3 regions of the Weissella sp. ESL1139 genome follow, and region 3 is predicted to be linked to each of the others. Evidence: riboswitches for the same ligand, from Rfam matches in the RefSeq annotation. Region 3 holds a riboswitch; each other region holds the start of a gene.
The links. Region 3 has a riboswitch for thiamine pyrophosphate ahead of thiW (energy coupling factor transporter S component ThiW). Riboswitches for the same ligand answer to the same signal wherever they lie in the genome.
Positions count from the first base shown of each region.

Region 1: another riboswitch for thiamine pyrophosphate. It lies ahead of thiD (bifunctional hydroxymethylpyrimidine kinase/phosphomethylpyrimidine kinase); the one in region 3 lies ahead of thiW (energy coupling factor transporter S component ThiW).
Region 2: another riboswitch for thiamine pyrophosphate. It lies ahead of thiS (sulfur carrier protein ThiS); the one in region 3 lies ahead of thiW (energy coupling factor transporter S component ThiW).

Region 1 is NZ_CP196375.1:770,098-774,377, reverse strand. It holds gene ACSYSF_RS03630 (AEC family transporter) at 1-429, shown strand, start outside; gene ACSYSF_RS03625 (Sapep family Mn(2+)-dependent dipeptidase) at 612-2,018, shown strand; TPP riboswitch at 2,066-2,163, shown strand; gene thiD (bifunctional hydroxymethylpyrimidine kinase/phosphomethylpyrimidine kinase) at 2,235-3,044, shown strand; gene ACSYSF_RS03615 (TenA family protein) at 3,050-3,670, shown strand; gene ACSYSF_RS03610 (MTH1187 family thiamine-binding protein) at 3,727-4,026, shown strand; gene ACSYSF_RS03605 (OFA family MFS transporter) at 4,218-4,280, shown strand, end outside.
Region 2 is NZ_CP196375.1:1,728,672-1,732,951, reverse strand. It holds gene ACSYSF_RS08570 (GNAT family N-acetyltransferase) at 1-284, opposite strand, end outside; gene ACSYSF_RS08565 (DUF368 domain-containing protein) at 446-1,276, shown strand; TPP riboswitch at 1,351-1,441, shown strand; TPP riboswitch at 1,537-1,625, shown strand; gene thiS (sulfur carrier protein ThiS) at 1,668-1,865, shown strand; gene thiF (sulfur carrier protein ThiS adenylyltransferase ThiF) at 1,882-2,532, shown strand; gene ACSYSF_RS08550 (thiazole synthase) at 2,546-3,316, shown strand; gene ACSYSF_RS08545 (hydantoinase/carbamoylase family amidase) at 3,331-4,280, shown strand, end outside.
Region 3 is NZ_CP196375.1:353,931-358,210, reverse strand. It holds gene thiE (thiamine phosphate synthase) at 1-233, opposite strand, end outside; gene thiM (hydroxyethylthiazole kinase) at 187-1,029, opposite strand; gene thiW (energy coupling factor transporter S component ThiW) at 1,029-1,547, opposite strand; TPP riboswitch at 1,635-1,737, opposite strand; gene ACSYSF_RS01685 (LysR family transcriptional regulator) at 1,786-2,682, opposite strand; gene ACSYSF_RS01680 (phosphoglycerate kinase) at 2,800-4,020, opposite strand; gene gap (type I glyceraldehyde-3-phosphate dehydrogenase) at 4,125-4,280, opposite strand, start outside.

The DNA.
Region 1 (4,280 bases), 420 kb from region 3:
AATCCGCCAATGATTGCTTTGATGGTTTCATTAGTCTTTGTTTTTTTGCATATTAAATTACCTGAATTTTTAGTCACTGATTTAAGTGAACTAGGTGATACTAACGTGCCATTAGCGTTAATCTTTATTGGATTTGCAATTGCTAAGACACCACGAAAAGATTTGTTACCTAATCTTGAAACCACGACCTTAGCATTAAGTCGTTTTATTCTAGCACCAGCAACAATGGCCTTAATAATGTTGCCGTTCGATTTGCCAACATTATTAAAACAAGTCTTCATTGTTCAAGCAGCGATGCCTGCCATGACTAATGCGGCGATTATGGCGCTCCATTATAATGCAGATTACAAATTTGCTTCAATCAGTATCACACAAACAACTTTGCTGATGCTACTGGTTATTCCGATTTTAATGTTAATTATTACATAATAGACAATCAAACGACTAAGGTTAATGTTAACTTCAGTCGTTTTTTGTATAACAACAATTAATATACATTAATTTATGTATATTTTTAGCTTTTAGACTTGTTTTTTAGAATTTAATTGCATATTATTACATTTATTGTTAGTATAATGGTACATTAATTAAATTACTTGGGGGATTTAAATATGACAACAATACAACCACAAAGTTATTACACCAACTGGCTAAACGACTTAAAATCACTGTTATCAATTGCTTCTGTGCGTGATGATTCTTTGGCTTCAACCGAAGCACCTTATGGACCAGGTCCGAAGGCGGCTCTAGACTTTATGATGTCAATCGCTGAACGAGATGGTTTTGAAAACATTGGTACAGTTGGTAACCGTGCCGGTTATATTTATATTGGACCAGAAAACGATGATGATCCAATTGGTGTGCTTGTGCATGTCGACGTTGTCCCTGTCAATGACCTTGATCAGTGGCAGAGTGATCCATTTATTCCAGTAATCAAAGATGACAATTATCTCTATGCCCGTGGTGCAAATGATATGAAATCAGGGGTTATGCTAACTTATTATGCAATTAAAGCCATTCAAGATGCTAACATACCACTTAAGCATCAAATCCGTTTCATTATTGGAACTGATGAAGAGAGTGAATGGGCTGATATGCATCAGTACTTTGCTGAAGAAGGTGCACTTAATCATGGCTTTTCACCAGATGGGTCGGCCGATTTATCATATGGTGAAAAGGGGATTAGCCAATTAGATTTGTATTTTAACAGTACTAACGATAGTGATAGTGATATTCAATTGGACAATTTCCACAGTGGTACTGCAACAAATGTGCTACCGGGATTTGCGACAGCCACTGTAACTGGCATTGATCCAAGCGACTATACGACATACTGTGACAAAGCTGGCGTAACCGGTGATGTAAAACAAATTGGTGACGAAATTACTCTAAGTTTACAAGGTGTTGCAACCCACGCTGCCCGCCCAGAAACTGGTAAAAACGCTGCCACATACTTAGCTAATTACTTAGCCCAATTTGATTTCAGTGATAATGCAGCTAACTTCTTACAATTTATCGGTCAAAAACTCCACGAAGATCCATTTGGTGAAAAATCAGGTTACGGTAAAGCTGAGCCAAAATTAGGTAAGACCAGTCAAAATATTGGGATTACTGATTTTGTCGCTGGTGAAAAAGGGCACATTAATTTGAACTTCCGTTACTCATTAACTTTTGATGAAGCCAACACTGTTACTCAAATCTTAACTAATGAACCATGGCTTTCAAATATTGACCGTGATCCAGCCAGTTTGGTGCCACATTATGTTGGTAAAGACAATCCAGTTGTCACATTATTAGCAGAAGCTTATAAATCAGTAACTGGTTCATTACCTGAACAAGGTGTCGGTGGTGGGGCTTCATTCGGCCGTTTAATGCCGAATGGTGTTGGATTTGGTGTAATTCCAACTAGTGAACCTTCATTAGCTCACAAGGCCAATGAAGCCTTTAATTTAGACAATTATGAAAATGGCTTCAATGCTTTAGTGACCGAAATATTAGCTTTATCAGATAATTTATAATGTACATTGACCATGCCTATGTATCATGAGATAATTAAGGCAGTTAAATAATTTACTAGGGGAGCTTTACGCTGAGACGATTAATTATCGGACCCTTCGAACCTGTTTAGTTAGTACTAACGAAGGAAAGTAATGGTAAAATGCGATTTCACACACAGAAACCAGGAATTTCCTAGTTTCTGTGTTTTTTTTATGCCATATATTTTGGAGGACATTATGATAGAGGTACCACAAGTTGTCACAATTGCATCAATTGATTCCAGTGGGGGAGCTGGTGTCAATGCTGATTTAAAAACGTTTCATAATCAAAAAGTATACGCAGCGACTGTTATTGTCGGTTTAACAGCCCAAAACACATACGGGGTACAAGATCAATATCCAATTCCAACTGATTTCATTGGTGAAGAATTTAAAAGTATTGCTGATGATCTTAATATTCGAGCCGCCAAAACGGGGGCCTTATTAGATGCTCAACGGGTTCATGCAGTTGCAAATGCATGGCAACAGTATCAATTTGGCAAGTTAGTTATTGATCCGGTAATGGTTGCTAAAGGTGGTGCTCATCTACTGAGTGATCAAGCCATTTCAACAATGATTACTGAATTAATACCACAAGCCTTTTTAATTACACCGAATTTGCCAGAAGCTGAAGTTTTGGTTAACAAAACGCTTGATACAGATACCGCCATCGTACAAGCAGCTCGTGAAATTCAACAAATGGGTGTTAAAAATGTCTTAATTAAGGGTGGCCATCGTAGCGACGATAACAATAATTTTGCTGATTACATTTTATATGAGGATGGGACATCTGAATGGTTTAGCATGCCTGGTATAAAAACTAATCGTACTCATGGGACTGGTGATACTTTATCAGCATTCATCACAGCTAATTTAGCCAAGGGTTATGAATTAAAGAATATTATGCCCAAAGCTAAACAATTTACGTATGAGGCCATTCGTCAAACTATTAATGTTGGCCATGGTCATGGGCCGCTCAACCACTGGGTCGAAACGAATATGGAGTAAAGACAATGAATTATCATAATTACTTATTAAATCAATCACAATCAATTTTAGATAATATTTATCAGTCTTCATTTGTAAAGGGCATTGGCTTTAACAACTTAACCCAAGCGCAACGCGATTATTACGTTGCCCAAGATACGTATTATACTGATAAATTTGCGCATTTATTTGATTTAACAACTGCTAAATTAACGCATGAACAACAAGCTAGTAAACCACGACATGTGGATGAATCGGACCCTCATGATGCATTACTACCAAGTCCAGCTATGCTAAATATTCCACCAGATGATCATAACTTGGCATATCTAGATCACATGGAAAAAGCGATTACTAATGGTGATGCCACCAATGCAATGTTGGCATTATTACCATGTACAGAATCATATCATTTAATTGGTAAGCATTACTTAGGTGCGACACCAGATAATGTATACCTACCATGGTTAGAATTCTATACAAGTGATGACTACACAACCTTAACGCAATGGAGTTGGCAAGTGGTTGATGAACAAGTACCTGACTGGACAAAGTTAACATTAGATAAGCAAAATGAATATTTAGACACTTATTTAACTTCTTATCGTTATGAATTATCATTCTGGGAACATGCTGCTGAACATTAAATAACCGGTATGAATGTTATAATAGAAGTATCTTATATATAAGGAGAAAATATAAAATGAATACATTAATTTCAGTTGCAATTGCACCATTTGGTGTTGGCGATGAACTAAGTAGTTATGTTGATGATATTATTGGGGTAATTGAAGCATCTGGTTTAACTTATAAAACTTCATCTATGGGTACCGAAATTGAAGGTGAGTGGACTGAAGTAATGGATACTGTTCAAAAAGCAATTAAAACTTTAACTGATAACGGTATTCGTGCCTATGTTTCATTAAATGCTGATATTCGTCCGGGTCATACAAACACAATTGAAACCAAATTAGAAAAAATCAATCATAAGTTAGAAGGTTAATTTTTTGTAATTTATTAACATTGAGAGCTAAGGCATATGTCTTAGCTTATTTTTTATGTTAAATACATAAAATTCTTATTATTAGCATATTTTATATAGACATTTCCTAAAAACAGTACTATATTAGTACGGGTAAGCGTTTTCGCAAGTAACGTTATGCATTATTTTTTAGGTTTTAGGAGATTCTTATTATGCAAGCTGCAACATCGTCGTCACAAGGACGTCCCAAAGTTGTTAACCGCTGGTTAGTTATC
Region 2 (4,280 bases), 500 kb from region 3:
GTCATATATTGACTTTCATTGCCTAACCAAGAACCGTCAATATCCTCATAAGCTTGTTCAGGACCGGGGACTAATTTACCGACACCAGCGACAACATGATTATGAATTAAAACATAGACAATGCCTTGTTCAATATCATGTACAAATTCATCGCGTTGTGGTTCAGCGCTTCCTTGCCATTGTGGTGAATTTTGGCTACCTAAATAGGCGACTGCTTGTTGAATAATATGGAAAATAGCGTCCACGTCAGTTGGTTTTGCTAAACGTGTATAAGTTAATGACATAAAGCTTTCCCCCTTATCGGTATTTATTTTGTATTTAATTATAGCAAAAACACATAAAAAAATAAGTTAATAAATAGCACTTTTTTAACCTATTATAAGCTTTGATTCGGTATAATAATGAGAATACTAATTGAACGATAAATGAAACGAGGAGTTCGTGAATGCAAAAACGACCAGGAGATACTATCTTCCGTGCTGTTAAGGGCGCATTAATTGGATCAGGCTTTATTTTACCGGGTATTAGTGGCGGGGCTTTAGCCGCTGTCTTTGGATTATATGAACGATTGATTTTGTTCATGGCGAATCCATTTAAAAATTTTAAAGCTAACGTTAAATTCTTTTTACCAGTGGGAATCGGTGCCGTAATTGGCATTTTTCTACTATCTTTTGTTATCAGTTTCATGTTGGGTGAAATTGAAAGTGTGGCACGCTGGTTTTTCATTGGTGCTATTTTAGGAACTATTCCGACATTGTGGTACGAAGCTGGAAAACATGGTCGATCGTTAACTGATATTGGTTTGATGATTTTGGCCGGTATTTTAATGCTTGTATTTTTATGGTTTGGTCAACCTCTTTTCTCAACCATTGAACCTAGTATTGGTGCGTGGATTTTAGCTGGTGCGTTAATCGGTTTGGGATTGCTAGTACCTGGATTGAGTCCATCGAATTTTTTGATTTACTTGGGCTTATATAAAGGAATGAGTGATGGGATTAAAACGGGTGATTTATCAGTTTTGCTACCATTAATTGTTGGTTTATTAGTCGTTGTCCTACTTTGTTCTAAAGTGATGGCGTATATTTTTAAAGTAGCATATGCAAAGCTATTTCATATTATCTTCGGTATCGTGATGGCTTCAACGGTTATGATTGTGCCGGTTGATTATAGTGACTTTACAATGTGGCATTACCTATTTTCAATCGTCTTGCTAGCATTAGGAACATGGTTAGGTTGGTGGATGGGTAATTTGGAACAAAAGGTTAAACCAGCTTAGATTTAAGTGAAATCGCTTACACAAAATGTTTGTTTTTATCAGAAAAACGTGCTACTGTTAAGTAGTTAAGTAAATTAACGTATCTGGGGTGCCAATTTGGCTGAGAATATACCCACGGAACCTGATTTGGTTAGAACCTGCGCAGGAAGATACAGTCCATTTTATAGAAATTGATGGGTAGTCTTTTTGGGTATACAAAGAGACTACCCTTTTTATTTTATTCGGATTGCATAAAGCAATTGGCAAAAACTAAATCTAATAATCATCGTCTGGGGTGCCGTAAGGCTGAGATTTACCCATGAACCTGATGTCGGTAATGCGATCGAAGGAAGTGCGATATTTGACTGTGTGTCAAAGCCCTTCTTTCGTATCGGAAAGGAGGGCTTTTTTAATGATTAATGTTAATGGTAAGGCGCTAGATAATATGGTTGGCAAAACGCTAGCTGATCTAGTCGCAATAAAAACAGATATGACACAAAACGTTGTTGTGGAATTGAACGGTGAAATCATTCATCGCCCAGAATTAGCAACGAAAACTTTAGCTGAAAATGATCATGTTGAATTGATTTCATTTGTTGGTGGTGGTTAGAAGAAAGGAACAGAAAATGATACCAAAGTTTCAAGGCGTCGACGTTGAAGATTTCTTTATGGGGATGAAAGAACGTAATGTCGCTGGGACTACAGAGAAATTACAAAATGCCCGGGTTACGATTGCCGGTGCTGGTGGCTTAGGTTCAAATATTGCCATCGCGCTAGCACGGAGTGGTGTTGGTCATTTGACAATTATTGATTTTGACACGATTGAAATGAGTAATTTAAACCGGCAGCAATATAAAGTGAGTCAAATTGGGTTGCCTAAAGTGGCTGCACTTAAGCAGAATCTATTGGAATTTAATCCATTTATCGAAATTGATACAATCCAAACCAAGGTAACGCCTGGTAATATCGGTGAGTTATTTGGTGATTGTGATATTGTCTGCGAGGCCTTTGATAATCCGATGGCTAAAGCGATGTTATTGGATTGGGTAACGGAGTTGTATCCCGATAAGCCATTGGTTATGGGTAATGGTATGGCCGGTTTGCATGTGACAAACGGGATGCAGACGAAGCAACAATTAGCGAATGTTTATATTTGTGGGGATGGTTCAAGTGTTGGTGCTGAAGGATTGATGGCACCACGTGTGATGGTTTGTGCAGGTCATGAAGCTAATGCCATTTTACGTTTGTTAACAGACCAGCCTGTCTTATCAGAATAGGAGATTATTAATAATGATGGAAAATAATGATGATTTGATTCTTGGCGGCCACCATTTTGGTTCACGATTCATTTTGGGATCTGGTAAATATTCATATGAATTAATTGATTCAGCCATTCACCATGCGGGTGCGCAAATTATTACGATGGCTCTTCGTCGTACGAATACTAGTGAAGAAAACATTCTTAACTACATTCCAGATGATGTAACGATTTTGCCGAACACTTCAGGTAGTACAAATGCTGAAGAAGCTATTCGTACTGCCCGGATTGCGCGTGAATTAAGTGGCAGTGATTTTATTAAGCTTGAAGTTGTGCCTGATAAAAAATACTTACTACCAGACAATGAAGAAACAATCAAAGCAACTAAGGTATTGGCTGATGAAGGATTTATCGTACTACCTTACATGCTTCCTGATTTGAATGCAGCACGCAAGATGGTTGAAGCGGGTGCTGCTGCCATCATGCCTTTGGGTGCCCCAATTGGTACGAATAAAGGTTTGACGACGAAGGATTTGATTCAAATTTTGATTGATGAAATTGATTTACCAATTATTGTCGATGCCGGTATTGGCCGTCCTAGTCAAGCTGCTGAAGCAATGGAAATGGGTGCTGCTGCCGTGATGGCTAATACGGCCATGGCAACGGCTGAGGATATTCCATTGATGTCTGAAGCCTTTAAGTTGGCTGTTGAAGCTGGTCGTAAAGGTTACCTAGCCCACCCTGGACGTGTGTTAGATAAAAAAGCAGCTGCTTCATCTCCTGTCTCAGGTGTCAGCAAGTAAATCGGGTTATTCAAATGGTGCAAGTATTAGATTTAATACAACAATTTACGCAGGAACCTGATCAAAACAGGTTGGTTTATAACAAAGCCTGGTTGGTCAATCAACAATCGTTAATCCAACTTGGTCAACAAGCTGGTGCTACTGCAACGGTTGATGATTATGGCAATGTTTATTTAGATTTTCCCGGACAGCTAGATGTAAAACCTATCGCGACTGGTTCGCATATGGATACCGTGCGACATGGTGGTCGTTATGACGGGTTATATGGTGTTTTAGGTGGCTTTTGTGCAATCCAGCAGTTGTATCAACAAGGCCACATACCCAAAAGACCAGTTCGCTTGATTTCATTTAGTGAAGAAGAAGGCAGCTGTTTTCCAGCGGCCTTTACGGGTTCAAAATACTATACAGGTACAACGCAGACAACAACATTACTTGATGATCAAGGCATTTCATTTGATGATGCAAGAGTAGTAGCCGTTAACCAGTTACAAAGCCTACCCAATGTACAAAAGCAGTCGGTTGACCTACCTGCAACTTTTACCGAATTACACATTGAACAAGGTCCCAGACTTGCGCAAAGTCATAAAACAATCGGTCTCGTGACAGGCATTGTCGCCCAAAATCGATATGATGTGACCGTACATGGACAGGCAAATCATGCTGGCACGACACCGATGGCTCAGCGCCAAGATGCCGTTGCCATGGCAAGTAAGTTAATGACGCAACTTTATGCATTGGCAGATGAAATAGCAGATGGTTTGACGTTTACGATTGGTGAGATTCATGTCACGCCGAATACTAGTAATGTTGTGGCTGGAACTTGTACTTTTACGATTGATTGTCGGGCAAATACCGATGAACAATTAGACCAGTTTGTGACTAAAATGATGGCTTGTATTGAGCAATGTCAAGCAGCAACAATCACGCCAACCCTACATGTACCAGCAACTGCACTATCTACCGA
Region 3 (4,280 bases):
GCGTCAACGGCTAAACAAATATCAATGCGATCATCAATAATCAAAGATAAGTCATATTGATCCGTTATCTGCTTAACTTTTACGGCTAACTCATAATAAGCACGGGTTGATAAATCTTTTTCGCGTAATTGTACTAAAGTAACTCCACTCGCACATGCTAGCGCAACCTTATCTAAAAATTCTTTTTCACTTTCCCCATAACGTGCTGTCACTAAATATAATTCTTTTGCCATTTTTTGTCCCCTTTATTTGTGCTAACCAATCAGGATTGTCAGTACCTAACAATGATAATTCATTTAAAAACTGTTGCCGAAAATCTGCCAGTCCTTTTGTTGTAGCCCTTTGTTTAGCTTGTTCACCGGCAATATTTAAGTAACTAATTGCATGTACTGCAGCAACTTCAGGTGTTGCTTGCACACCCAACAATGCTGCCAACAAACCGCCCAATAAATCTCCTGAACCTGTAAATCGATCTAATTCAGGTACACCATTTTCTAAAACCCACACGTTATCGCCGGCCACCACAACATCTTGCGCACCCGTGGCAACATATATTGAGGCAGTTGGCAATGCTTGTAATGCAACGATTAACTCATTGACAGCGTCCTTTGTCTGATCTAAAGCACTACTATCAACGCCTCGATTTGTTGTCGTTAAACCAGCTACCGCACGCATCTCAGAAATATTACCGCGTACGATAGTTGGTTCGTAAGTCATAAGTTTTTTAGCAATTGCCATAGCGGTACGTGCACTGGCAACGCCCACAACATCTAGCACAAATGGTTTATGACCGTGGGCTAACTTGGTTGCAGCTAATAAGCTTTCTTCTTTTTTGACCGACAAACTACCTAAATTCAACAATAAACTATCCGTTTGCTTTGCTAAATCCTCAAAAGCACGCGTATCTTCAGTCATAATTGGCTTAGCACCAACATATAATATAGCATTGGCCACTGTTTCAACTGAAATCGTGTTCGTAATGCAATGAACCAATGGTGTTTGAGTTAGTGGCATCATGATTTTTTCCATCAGTGTATCTCCAATTTCCCATTAAATACACGCATCATATCTTTAAACAATGACATTTTCTTAGCCTGTTGCCAAATTACCCAAGCTGCGACTGAGCCCATGACTGCAGCTCCTAAGAATCTTGGTGTATAAAGTAACCAATACAAGTCTGTTTTAGTACCGGTAAATAATACCATAACTGGATATGATAATAATGATCCAATAACTCCTGTACCAATAATTTCACCAATAATTGACCCATAAACATTATGCATCAAGCGAGCGCCCAATCCTGCTAATAAAGCGCCAAAAACTGCGCCAGTTAATGCCAATGGCGGAATTCCCATCATCATCATACGAATAATACCACAGCAAGTTGCCATAATCGTTGCATACAAAGGTCCCATCAGAACGCCTGCTAATACATTAACGACACTAGACATTGGTGCCATACCCTCAATACGTAAAATTGGTGATAAAACAACATCCAATGCAATCATCATAGCCAAATACGTAATTTTTCTAGTACTTGAATTCATACCCATTCTCCTAAACTCCAATAAATTAAAATAAAAAAGCCTCTTTGTAATTAAAAATCACAAAGAGGCTATTATATACAATGCTAATAATAGTACTTTCACAATTCCTACGCTTAAATAACTAAAACAGGTACGGAGGGTCTAGAGTAAAACTCCTTCTCAGCCGATAATGGCTCCCCTTTGTGATAAATATTCTTCTATAAAAACTATCATATCATATTAATCATTAAAAAACTGATTAATTAAGATCATGATTAGTAATTTGAGTCATATATTTCCAAAAAACTTCACTAGCATTAGATTCATGAAGTTGCTTTAACCGCATAAAGCCAAAATTACTAGTCGTATTTAAACCAATTCGCCGTTTGATAAGCTGCTCATCATGAGACACATCCACACGCTTATCCATAACGAGCGCCATTCCCATACCATTTGAAACCATATTTAAAATAATATCGATTCGCTCTCCCTGGTAAGTAACGGCTTTCTTCAATTGTTGTTTTTCCGCCATAATTCCAAATTTATTAAAAATCATGGTTTCTTCACCTTCTAGTAACAAGATGTCTTCTTGAATCATATCATTTAAAGTCAGCATTTTTTTAGCTGAAAGTGGATGGTTTGCTGGTAATATCGCAACCAGATTATCCTGATCTGTTAACAAAGTTTCAAGTTTACTGTTTAAATTAGGTGTGTAATGACCAAAGATAATATCAGCTTGATTCTCTAGTAACGAATCAACTAATTTATCATCCTGTGTTTCTGAGAAATGTAAGGTAATCTCTGGATAATTTTGATGGAAAGCACTCACTAAAGAAAAGCCCCGATAATTGGAAAACGTTGGCATCGTATGGATCGTTAACACATTATCAGATTCAACACCGTGTTGCGTTAATGTTTGCTGCAAAGCCCGATATTCATGAGTAATCTTTTTAGCATACATTTCGGTAATGCGACCAGATTCAGTCAATGTAATACGCCGATGCTCACGAATAAATAATTTTGTCTTTAATTCTTTTTCTAAAGATAAAATTTGTTTAGAAATATTACCCTGCGTTGTATATAAATGCTCTGCCGTTTCAGAATAATTACCAGTTTGTGCTAAATCTAAAAACACATTAAATTTATTAATATCCATAATAAGCTTCCTTAAATATTACCATTTGGAATAGTTTACCATAAATAAGTCCTTATTAGAATATTTCAAGCAACAAAAAAAGCCGAGCAATAACACTCGACCTTCATCAATCTAGGATTACTTTTCAGAAATTGCTGCAATTCCTGGCAAAGTCTTTCCTTCTAGGTACTCCAATGAAGCACCACCACCAGTTGAAATATGACTCAATTGGTCAGCGACACCTAATTGTTGTACGGCAGCAGTTGAATCACCACCACCAACAATTGTTGTTGCACCGTTCTCAGTAACCTTAACAAGTTCTTGACCAATAGCCAAAGTTCCCTTAGCAAAGTTTTCCATTTCGAATACGCCCATAGGACCATTCCAAACAACTGTCTTTGCATCAGCAAGCACTGACTTAAATAGTTCAACAGACTTAGGACCAATATCTAGACCCATGTAGCCATCCTTGATGTCACCTTCAGCAACATATGATTCTGCATCGTTAGCAAACTTGTCAGCTGCAACGGCATCAACAGGCAATACCAACTTATCACCAGCATCAGCAATTAATTGCTTAGCCAATTCAACCTTGTCAGCTTCGTATAATGAATCACCAATCTTTTGACCCTTAGCAGCAGCAAATGTATATGCCATTCCACCACCAACAATAACCTTATCAGCCTTTGCTAGTAGGTTTTGGATAATCGTAATCTTATCTGAAACCTTAGCACCACCGATGATTGCAACGAATGGACGCTCTGGGTTTTCAACAGCTCCACCCAAGAACTTGATTTCCTTTTCCATCAAGTAACCTGCAGCTGTTTGTGCAATGTTAGCTGCAATTCCAGCATTTGAAGCGTGTGAACGGTGAGCAGTTCCAAAGGCATCGTTTACAAATACATCACCCAATGATGCCCAGTAAGCACCTAACTCAGGATCGTTCTTTGACTCGCGCTTTACTTGCTCGCCATCTACAACGTCAGCATAACGTGTGTTCTCAAAGATTAATACTTGGCCATCTTCAAGATGGTTAATAGCATCTTCAAGTTCAGGGCCTTCAATTGCAGGAACGAATGTAACAGGTTGACCTAACAAATCAGCCAAACGTTGTGCAACTGGCTTCATTGATAGTCCAGGCTTATCATCTTCACTCTTAATACGACCCAAGTGTGAGAACAAGATAGCACGTCCACCCTCGTTCAATACATGCTTAATTGTTGGCAAAGCTGCAACAATACGGTTATCATTAGCAACTTCTTGTTGACCGTCCACTTCTTTTAGTGGCACGTTAAAGTCAACACGCATCAATACTTTCTTACCTTTTAATTCTAGGTCATCAACAGTTAATTTTGCCATGGAATCCCTCTTTCCTTATTTTAATTCGTTAAGAGTTTAATAGAAAAAACGGGCGGTTCAGACTATTACTAAACCACCCGTTTTCAATAATAGTTATCTAACTATTAAAGTGTTGCCAAGTGCAACAAAGTACGGATCATGTTTGAAGTGAAACCATACTCGTTATCATACCAAGCAGCAGTTTGAACTAATTGCTTATCACCAACAGTGATAACCTTAGTCAAAGTTGGATCGTATACGGCACCGTGTGTGTCGCCAAT